2 regions of the Bacillus sp. NEB1478 genome follow, and region 1 is predicted to be linked to the other one. Evidence: predicted binding sites of a transcription regulator. Region 1 holds the regulator's gene; the other holds the start of a gene.

Region 1 (4,037 bases):
TATCTCAGCCTTGATCAGTTCATTGATTTTTGCAGCTGTTCATAATGACTTTACTCACTTGCTCATCTACACAGCAATGGGCTTTACCTTTGCTTATTTATACGTTCGAACAAAAAGGCTGCTCGTTCCTATTATGGCACACGTAGCTATGAATACACTTGTTTTGATTGTACAGGTTTTTCTTGCTGATAAGATTCAAGAAATGGAAAAGCACATTGAAACAGCGCAGTCGATCATTGGAGGACTATTATGAAATCACCTTTGTTTATGGCATTTTTGTATTTAGCGATCGGAGCCGTCTTTACCTACCTGGCTGTCCATTATTCAAATGAATATGGAATGACAAGTATTTGGACAATCATTACGATGGTCGTTGCAACATTCGATTTCGCAAACGCCATTCGCTACTTTGCACTAAACAGTCATTTGAAGAGAAAACGAAAGAAATAAATAGATAAGAGCCTGTTCCTGAATTATATTTTGGGAAATAGGCTCTTTTTTGTGTGTGGTTTTCTAAAGTATTGTTGCTTTTTAATTCTTTTTTATTGTCTACTTAGACAGTTGATTGGAGTGCAAGGTGCGAGACTCCTCGAAAATGAACTTCACATTTTCTTCGTGCGATGTATCGCGGCCGTTGCTTTCCTTGTCCTGCGGGACAGGCTGGCAGTCCGAAAAGCGGAAGCGGTTTGGTCAGCCCCGACAAGCAAAAGGGAAATGGGCTAAGATGACGCTTTTTGTCTTCGGGACCATTAAACTTTTGACCTCGAGGGGCTAACCGTTTCAGCTAGACAGGTGAGACACTTAAAAGTGAAACGTACGAATGTGGCTCACCGTCTGCCCCGCGGAAAGCGAGCAACCTGGAACGGAAATCAACTCTTTCAAAACGACTATGAATACGAAAACAACCATTTTGTACTTTTTAACACCTCATAACCATAAAATCAAAACAAAAAAGCCGACTCAGAGCGGCAAATAACCACATTTTGAGTCAGCTGGATCTTTATTCGTTGTATGCAGATTCGATTTCCGCTTCTCGTTCTTTAACGAGGGCTTCCATTTCTGCTTTTACTCTCTTTTTATAGGCGGTTTTCGAGATCAATATACTAATCTCATACAAAATGAGCAATGGTAGAGTAACCATTAAGTGTGACATCAATTCTGGCGGTGCGATCATACCCGCAACGATTAAAATTGCAAAATACGCGATTTTCCTGATTTTCTTTAAAAAGTCAGGAGTTACAATACCAAGGCGTGTTAAAAACATAATAAGAACCGGAAATTGAAACAGGAAACCAAACGGAATCGTAATGTTAAACAAAAACGAGAAGTATTCCTGAATGCCATATTCTCCTTCAACACTTAGTGAAGTGGCGACATTCCCCATGAAACTTACAACTAACGGAAAGAGAATGAAGTAGGAAAATGCTAATCCTCCTAAAAAGAGAAAAAACGAAATCGGAATATACATGAGTGTGACTCTTCTCTCGTTTTCATACAAACCTGGACTAATAAAGGCCCAAAGCTGGTACAATACGACCGGAGCTGCTAACACGAGTCCGATAAAGAAGGCAAAAGACACATATACATTCAACGGATCGGTTAAATGAAATGCGTTCATCTGAATATCTTTTGCTATTGGATCACTTTGCAGATATACGATCACCGGCTTCGCAAAGAAAAATCCAGCGACAAGGAATATGATGAAAGCTAAGAACGACCAAATAATACGGGTTCTTAGCTCTCCGAGATGATCATATATCGTCATATTTTTTTCAGCAGTCATACAAAAACATCCTTACTTATCTTCTTGGTCGCGCTTCTTTTTATCATCGTCATCATCCATGATGCCTTGTGTTGCGTTTTTGAATTCACGAAGCGCCTTACCTGTTGCTTTACCTAACTCAGGTAATTTCTTAGGGCCGAATACAACGATGGCTCCAGCAACGATTAACGCGATGCTACCTGGTCCTAACATAAGACTACCTCCTTTATTTTTAATTGATTACGAGTAATTCTTCATAAAATAAACAAGTGACTGCAGTTCAACGGCTAAATCGATATGATGGACACGTATATCCGAAGCTACTGTTAAGCGTGCCGGGGTAAAGTTCAAGATGCCTTTTACACCTGCTCGTTCGAGCTGATCAGCGATTGTTTGTGCAGATCCTACTGGTACAGTAAGGATCGCAACGGTGATGCCCCGCTTCTGAAGCTCATCTTCAATATCATCAATATGATATACAGGGACACCCGCAATTTCAGTGCCGATTTTGGATTGATCTATGTCAAATGCAACTTCTATTTTTGTGTTGTTGTTCTTTGTAAAATTATAATGTAAAAACGCGGTTCCTAAGTTACCTACTCCAATCAAGCCGACAGTTGTTGTTTCATCCTGATTGAGTGTTTTGCTGAAAAAAGATAGCAAGTAATTTACATTGTAGCCATAACCCTTTTTGCCTAACGCACCAAAGTACGAAAAGTCTCTGCGGATCGTAGCTGAATCTACTTTTACTGCTTCACTTAACTCAGCAGAGGACACCCTTTGCTTTCCTGAAGAGGACAAGTTCTTCAAAAACCGGTAATACAATGGCAATCGTTTAGCTGTAGCGTGTGGTATTTTTAATTGATCTTGATTCATATATTGAGCCCTCCATGTGTAGAAAGCTTTGCCAACTCTATTGTATCATATTTTGCCAGGGCTAGAAGAACGTTCAAAATCACCATTCTTACCTCCTGTTTTTGTTAGGAGATATGTAGGGCCAATTACCATCCCTTTATCTGCGGCTTTGCACATATCGTAAATCGTCAATGCTGCTGCAGATGCCGCCGTTAACGCTTCCATCTCCACTCCGGTACTTCCCTTTGTTTTGACTTCTGCTTTTATATTTAGTTTATAGCTGTCATCTGATTCCTCGTCCCAATGAAAGGATAGATCAACCCCCGTTAATGAAAGCGGATGGCACATTGGAATCCAGTCAGACGTTTTTTTCGCAGCCATGATGCCTGCAATTTGGGCAACTGCAAGAACATCCCCTTTTTTAAATCCGTTATCTTTTATTTTAAGGAAGACTTCTTTTGAGACAGTTATCCCGCTTACGGCTGCGGCTGTTCTGTGGGACGTTTCTTTGTCCGAAATATCTACCATTCTGGCACGGCCTTCTTCGTTAAAATGGGTTAACTCTTTCATATAAACCCTCCTCAAGTTGAATATACACGAAACCGCTTTTATTGTCGTTAATATTTTACTTGTAATTATTGCAAAATGTTGAACATTGCCGCAGTTGGCGATATTCCCCAAACTGCGCTAAACTACTAATAAGACTAGGGAATTGATTTAAGAAAAGAAAATCACCCTTTTTTCATAGAGGTGAATACACATGATAATTTTACAAGTTCAAGACGTCACGAAATCATTTGGCGCTGAAGCTATTCTATCAAATATAAAATTAGAAGTTCAAACGGGAGAACGAATTGCACTCGTCGGCAGAAACGGTGCGGGGAAATCCACCCTTCTGCGTGTCATTACCGGTGAGTATTCCTATGATTCCGGCCATGTCATGATTCCGAAAGATGTGAAGACGGGCTATTTAGCGCAAGATGCAGGACTCGATTCAGACCAGTCGATCTGGAATGAGATGCTGTCTGTTTTCGAAGACCTCCGTAAGAAAGAAAAACGCCTCCGTGATATGGAAGCCCGAATGGGAGATCCGAGTGTCATAGAAAACGCCGCAGAATATGAGCGTCTTTTAAAAGATTACGACGAGCTGCAAGTGCAATTTAAAGACGAGGGCGGCTATCAATACGAAGCTGAAATCCGGACCGTTCTTCATGGGTTTCAATTCGCTGATTTTGATAGAGATACAAGAATCAACACATTAAGCGGCGGGCAAAAAACGAGACTGGCACTTGCTAAGCTTCTTTTAACTAAGCCCGATCTATTAATTCTTGACGAGCCTACAAATCACTTGGACATTAAGACGTTAACGTGGCTTGAGCAATACCTGCAAGGTTATCCAGGCGGCATCTTAATCGTTTCG
Region 2 (4,037 bases), 200 kb from region 1:
GAAGTAACTTCGACATCAACGGATTGGTTTAATCTTGTTGGAGCTGGATACGTAACCTTTCTAAAAATGATCGTTATGCCGCTTGTCTTTATTTCGATACTTTCAGCGTTCACTCGTTTAAATATGAAAGGAAATGTCGGAAAGTTAAGCGTGCTGATCATCGCATTACTTGTAGGTACTACTGCAGTAGCAGCCGTTGTGGGAATTGCAACGGCATCTGGATTCGGACTTGAAGCGGTACAAATCGACCAAGGTGATGCTGAAACAGCACGGGGTGAGCAGTTAGAAGGTACGTTTTCTCAGGTGAAAGACGTTACTTTGCCACAGCAAGTGCTGTCACTGCTGCCAGCAAATCCATTTTTAGACTTTACAGGTGCCAGAGCTACTTCAACAATCGCGGTCGTCATTTTTGCAGCTTTTATAGGTGTTGCTTATCTTGGTGTGAAGAGTAAGCAGGAAGAGCATGCTGAGACTTTTGCAAAAATTGTGGATGCTTTCTATTCCGTCATTATGCGTGTTGTGACGTTAGTTCTTCGCTTAACGCCATACGGAATTCTTGCCTTAATGACAAAAACGGTAGCTCTGAGTGATATGGATGCTATAGTAAAACTCGGTAAGTTCGTTGTTGCTTCGTATGTTGCCTTACTGATTATGTTTGCCATCCACTTGCTGCTGTTGATGTTGGCAGGTTTGAGTCCAGTAACATATATGAAAAAAGCTTTTCCGGTACTTTCGTTCTCTTTCACTTCACGAACGAGTGCAGGGGCGCTTCCTTTAAATATTCAAACGCAAAAAAGCATGGGTGTACCTGATGGAATTGCGAATTTTGCTGGATCATTCGGTTTATCAATCGGACAAAATGGATGCGCGGGAATATATCCTGCCATGCTCGCGGTAATGATCGCGCCGACAGTTGGCATTGATCCATTAACGCCATCCTTCTTATTAACACTGGTTCTGATTGTAGCTCTTAGCTCTTTTGGTGTAGCGGGGGTAGGAGGCGGAGCAACATTTGCTGCGATACTTGTATTGTCAGCGATGGATCTTCCAATAGCATTAGCAGGTTTGTTGATCTCGGTTGAACCGTTGATCGACATGGGACGTACGGCGCTGAATGTCAGCGGTGCAATGACAACAGGAATATTGACTAGTAAAATTAATAAACAGCTAGATTCGGAAGCGTACAATGATAGTGGAAACCAAGTGGATGTAAGTGCTTAATGAAATCCAAATAGATAAGAACGGTCTCACCGATTGTCGGTGAGACCGTTCTTTGTGTGGTGTGTTAGTTGAGGGTTGGGGACTGACCCCATACAATTTATTTCCCTTGCTGATATTGGGGATTTACCCAAAGGAGAATTCTAATTTATTCGCACTAAAAAATTCTTTTTCATATTTCAACGGGTTTTTTAAAGAATATTTCCGCAACCTAGCATTCCTAAAAATGAAGGAAGACTCAAAATTGCTCTAGAAGAGCATCATTTTGAGTCTTTTTTGTCATTTTTGTTTCGATTAATAGATCTTTCATGTGTGAAGCAATAAAAATTAGGGTAAAAATTATAAAACTGAGTCATTCTAAGAAGAGTCTGTTTTCCAACAGATGAAGGGTTTTCCAAATTAGTGAACATTGTTTGACGAAAGTGTGATAAAGTTGTGAGCTTTATTTGAAATACTTGTGACACTTCTGTTTTTTGAGGTTACTTTTTTGGACGTTTTGATACTATAGTGGCAGGGTTATTAGTTTTTGTTTGGTCTGCGAAAGACATTGTGATATACTTCACAATGTTAGAAATCTGCTCCATAATAGAAGCTAGATATCATTTAGTTAAAAAAGATGTTTTAAATAGAGAAAGGAAGGTGGACCTGGTGATGCAACGGTTAAAGCCGTTTTTGACATTCGGGTTGATGCTTGCTGTAGTTATGCTTAGCGGCTGCAGCGATATGGTAGTTCTAGATCCTAAAGGACCTGTGGGTCAACAACAGAAAGAACTGATCATGTATTCGATTGGATTCATGGCATTCATTCTAGTTGTTGTATATGCATTGTTTACTTTTATTGTTTATAAATACCGCGACCACAAAAATCATAAAGGCTATGATCCAGATAATGAAGGAAGTCATTTGCTTGAAACGATCTGGTGGATCATTCCGATTATTATTATAATTGCACTCGCAATTCCAACGATAAAATTAAATTATTCTTTAGAAGAGGCTCCGATTGCTGCTAAAGAAAAGGCTGACTCGAAAAAGGAACCTTTAGTGATTCACGCGACAGCTGTAGATTGGAAATGGATTTTTACCTATCCGGAGCAAGGGATTGAAACAGTTAACTACATTCACATCCCAGAAGATCGTCCTATTTTATTTAAATTAACTTCGGCTGACTCTATGGCATCGTTTTGGGTCCCTCAATTAGGGGGTCAAAAGTATGCGATGGCAGGTATGGAAACGAAGTTATATCTACTAGCGGATGAACAGGGAACGTATGAAGGAAGAAACTCTAACTTTACGGGGGAAGGGTTCACAAACCAAACATTTGATGTGAAATCCGTATCAGAAAGCGCTTTCGATAAATGGGCAACAGAAACAAAAAATAAAGCTCCGAAGTTAACGAAAGATCAGTATGATAAATTGTTGCTTCCGGGCCATACAAAACAAATGACGTTTTCTTCAACTCATTTAGGTTGGGTTAACCATGCCGAAATACAAGATTATGCTTTAAAAACACGTGAACGATTAGGCTATGAGCCAAAAGTTCCTCACTCTAGAGAAGCTAAAGAACAAAAAAAGAAGCTTGAAGAGTCAGAGTCTCATGAATAATCTCATGCCCAGTAGCAGAGGAGGCAATTAATAATGAAATGGGATGAATTTTTTGTAACAGGAGATCCGCTGATTTACGGTGCCGACGTTTCAATCGCATTAACAGCAGCGGGAATCTTGTTCTATTTAACATATTTTAAAAAATGGGGTTGGCTGTGGACAGAATGGCTAACAACCGTTGACCATAAAAAACTAGGGATTATGTATATCGTTTCAGCTGTACTAATGCTGTTCCGCGGTGGGGTTGACGCCTTATTAATGCGTACACAGCTGGCTGTACCGGATTCGAAATTCCTTGATTCACAGCATTACAATGAAATTTTCACAACACACGGAACGATCATGATTCTCTTTATGGCGATGCCGTTCGTAATAGGTTTGATCAACGTGGTTGTACCATTGCAGATTGGTGCTCGAGACGTTGCATTTCCTTACTTAAACGCAGTAAGTTTTTGGACATTTTTTATCGGTGCAATGCTGTTTAACATCTCGTTTGTTATAGGTGGATCACCTTCAGCAGGATGGACAAGTTACATGCCTCTTGCAAGTAACGCATTAAGTCCAGGACCTGGCCAGAACTATTACTTGCTAGGGCTTCAGATTTCAGGTATTGGTACGCTGCTAACCGGGATTAACTTCCTTGTTACGATTCTTAAAATGCGTGCACCTGGTATGACGTTGTTCCGCATGCCGATGTTTACTTGGTCAGCGCTTATGACGACGATTATTATCATTTTCGCTTTCCCTATTCTTACTGTAGCATTAGCATTAATGACGTTTGACCGTTTATTCGGGAGTCATTTCTTTACGCTGCAAGGTGCAGGGATGGATATGCTTTGGGCGAACCTTTTCTGGTTATGGGGTCACCCGGAAGTATATATCGTTATATTACCGGCGTTCGGTGTTTTTTCAGAAATCATTTCTACTTTTTCTAAAAAAACGTTGTTTGGTTATAAAGCTATGGTCTGGTCCATGCTTCTAATCGCTGGATACAGTTTCTTAGTATGGGTCCATCACTTCTTCACAATGGGCTCAGGAGCACTTGTTAACTCTGTATTCTCCGTTACGACAATGGCGATCGGAATACCTACCGGGGTTAAGATATTTAACTGGCTCTTTACGATGTATAAAGGAAAAATAGAATTTACTACCCCGATGCTTTGGGCACTAGGATTTATCGTAAACTTTGTTGTGGGTGGTATTACGGGTGTCATGCT

Evidence for each region. The regulator Rex, encoded in region 1, represses fermentation and respiration genes when NADH is low (regulators of the CRP and FNR family bind a similar motif). The targets are predictions, from matches to a motif close to TTGTGAAATATTTCACAA.
Region 2: the regulator Rex is predicted to act here: its motif matches at 1,766-1,783, upstream of qoxA (cytochrome aa3 quinol oxidase subunit II).

Annotation. Positions count from the first base shown of each region.
Region 1 covers NZ_CP134049.1:3,676,212-3,680,248, forward strand. Annotated here, with positions in the region: gene RGB74_RS18580 (CPBP family intramembrane glutamic endopeptidase) at 1-253, shown strand, start outside; gene RGB74_RS18585 (YdiK family protein) at 250-450, shown strand; gene RGB74_RS18590 (hypothetical protein) at 808-933, shown strand; gene tatC (twin-arginine translocase subunit TatC) at 1,001-1,783, opposite strand; gene tatA (twin-arginine translocase TatA/TatE family subunit) at 1,796-1,975, opposite strand; gene RGB74_RS18605 (redox-sensing transcriptional repressor Rex) at 2,003-2,638, opposite strand; gene moaC (cyclic pyranopterin monophosphate synthase MoaC) at 2,684-3,187, opposite strand; gene RGB74_RS18615 (ABC-F family ATP-binding cassette domain-containing protein) at 3,378-4,037, shown strand, end outside.
Region 2 covers NZ_CP134049.1:3,471,552-3,475,588, reverse strand. Annotated here, with positions in the region: gene RGB74_RS17665 (L-cystine transporter) at 1-1,221, shown strand, start outside; gene qoxA (cytochrome aa3 quinol oxidase subunit II) at 1,867-2,820, shown strand; gene qoxB (cytochrome aa3 quinol oxidase subunit I) at 2,854-4,037, shown strand, end outside.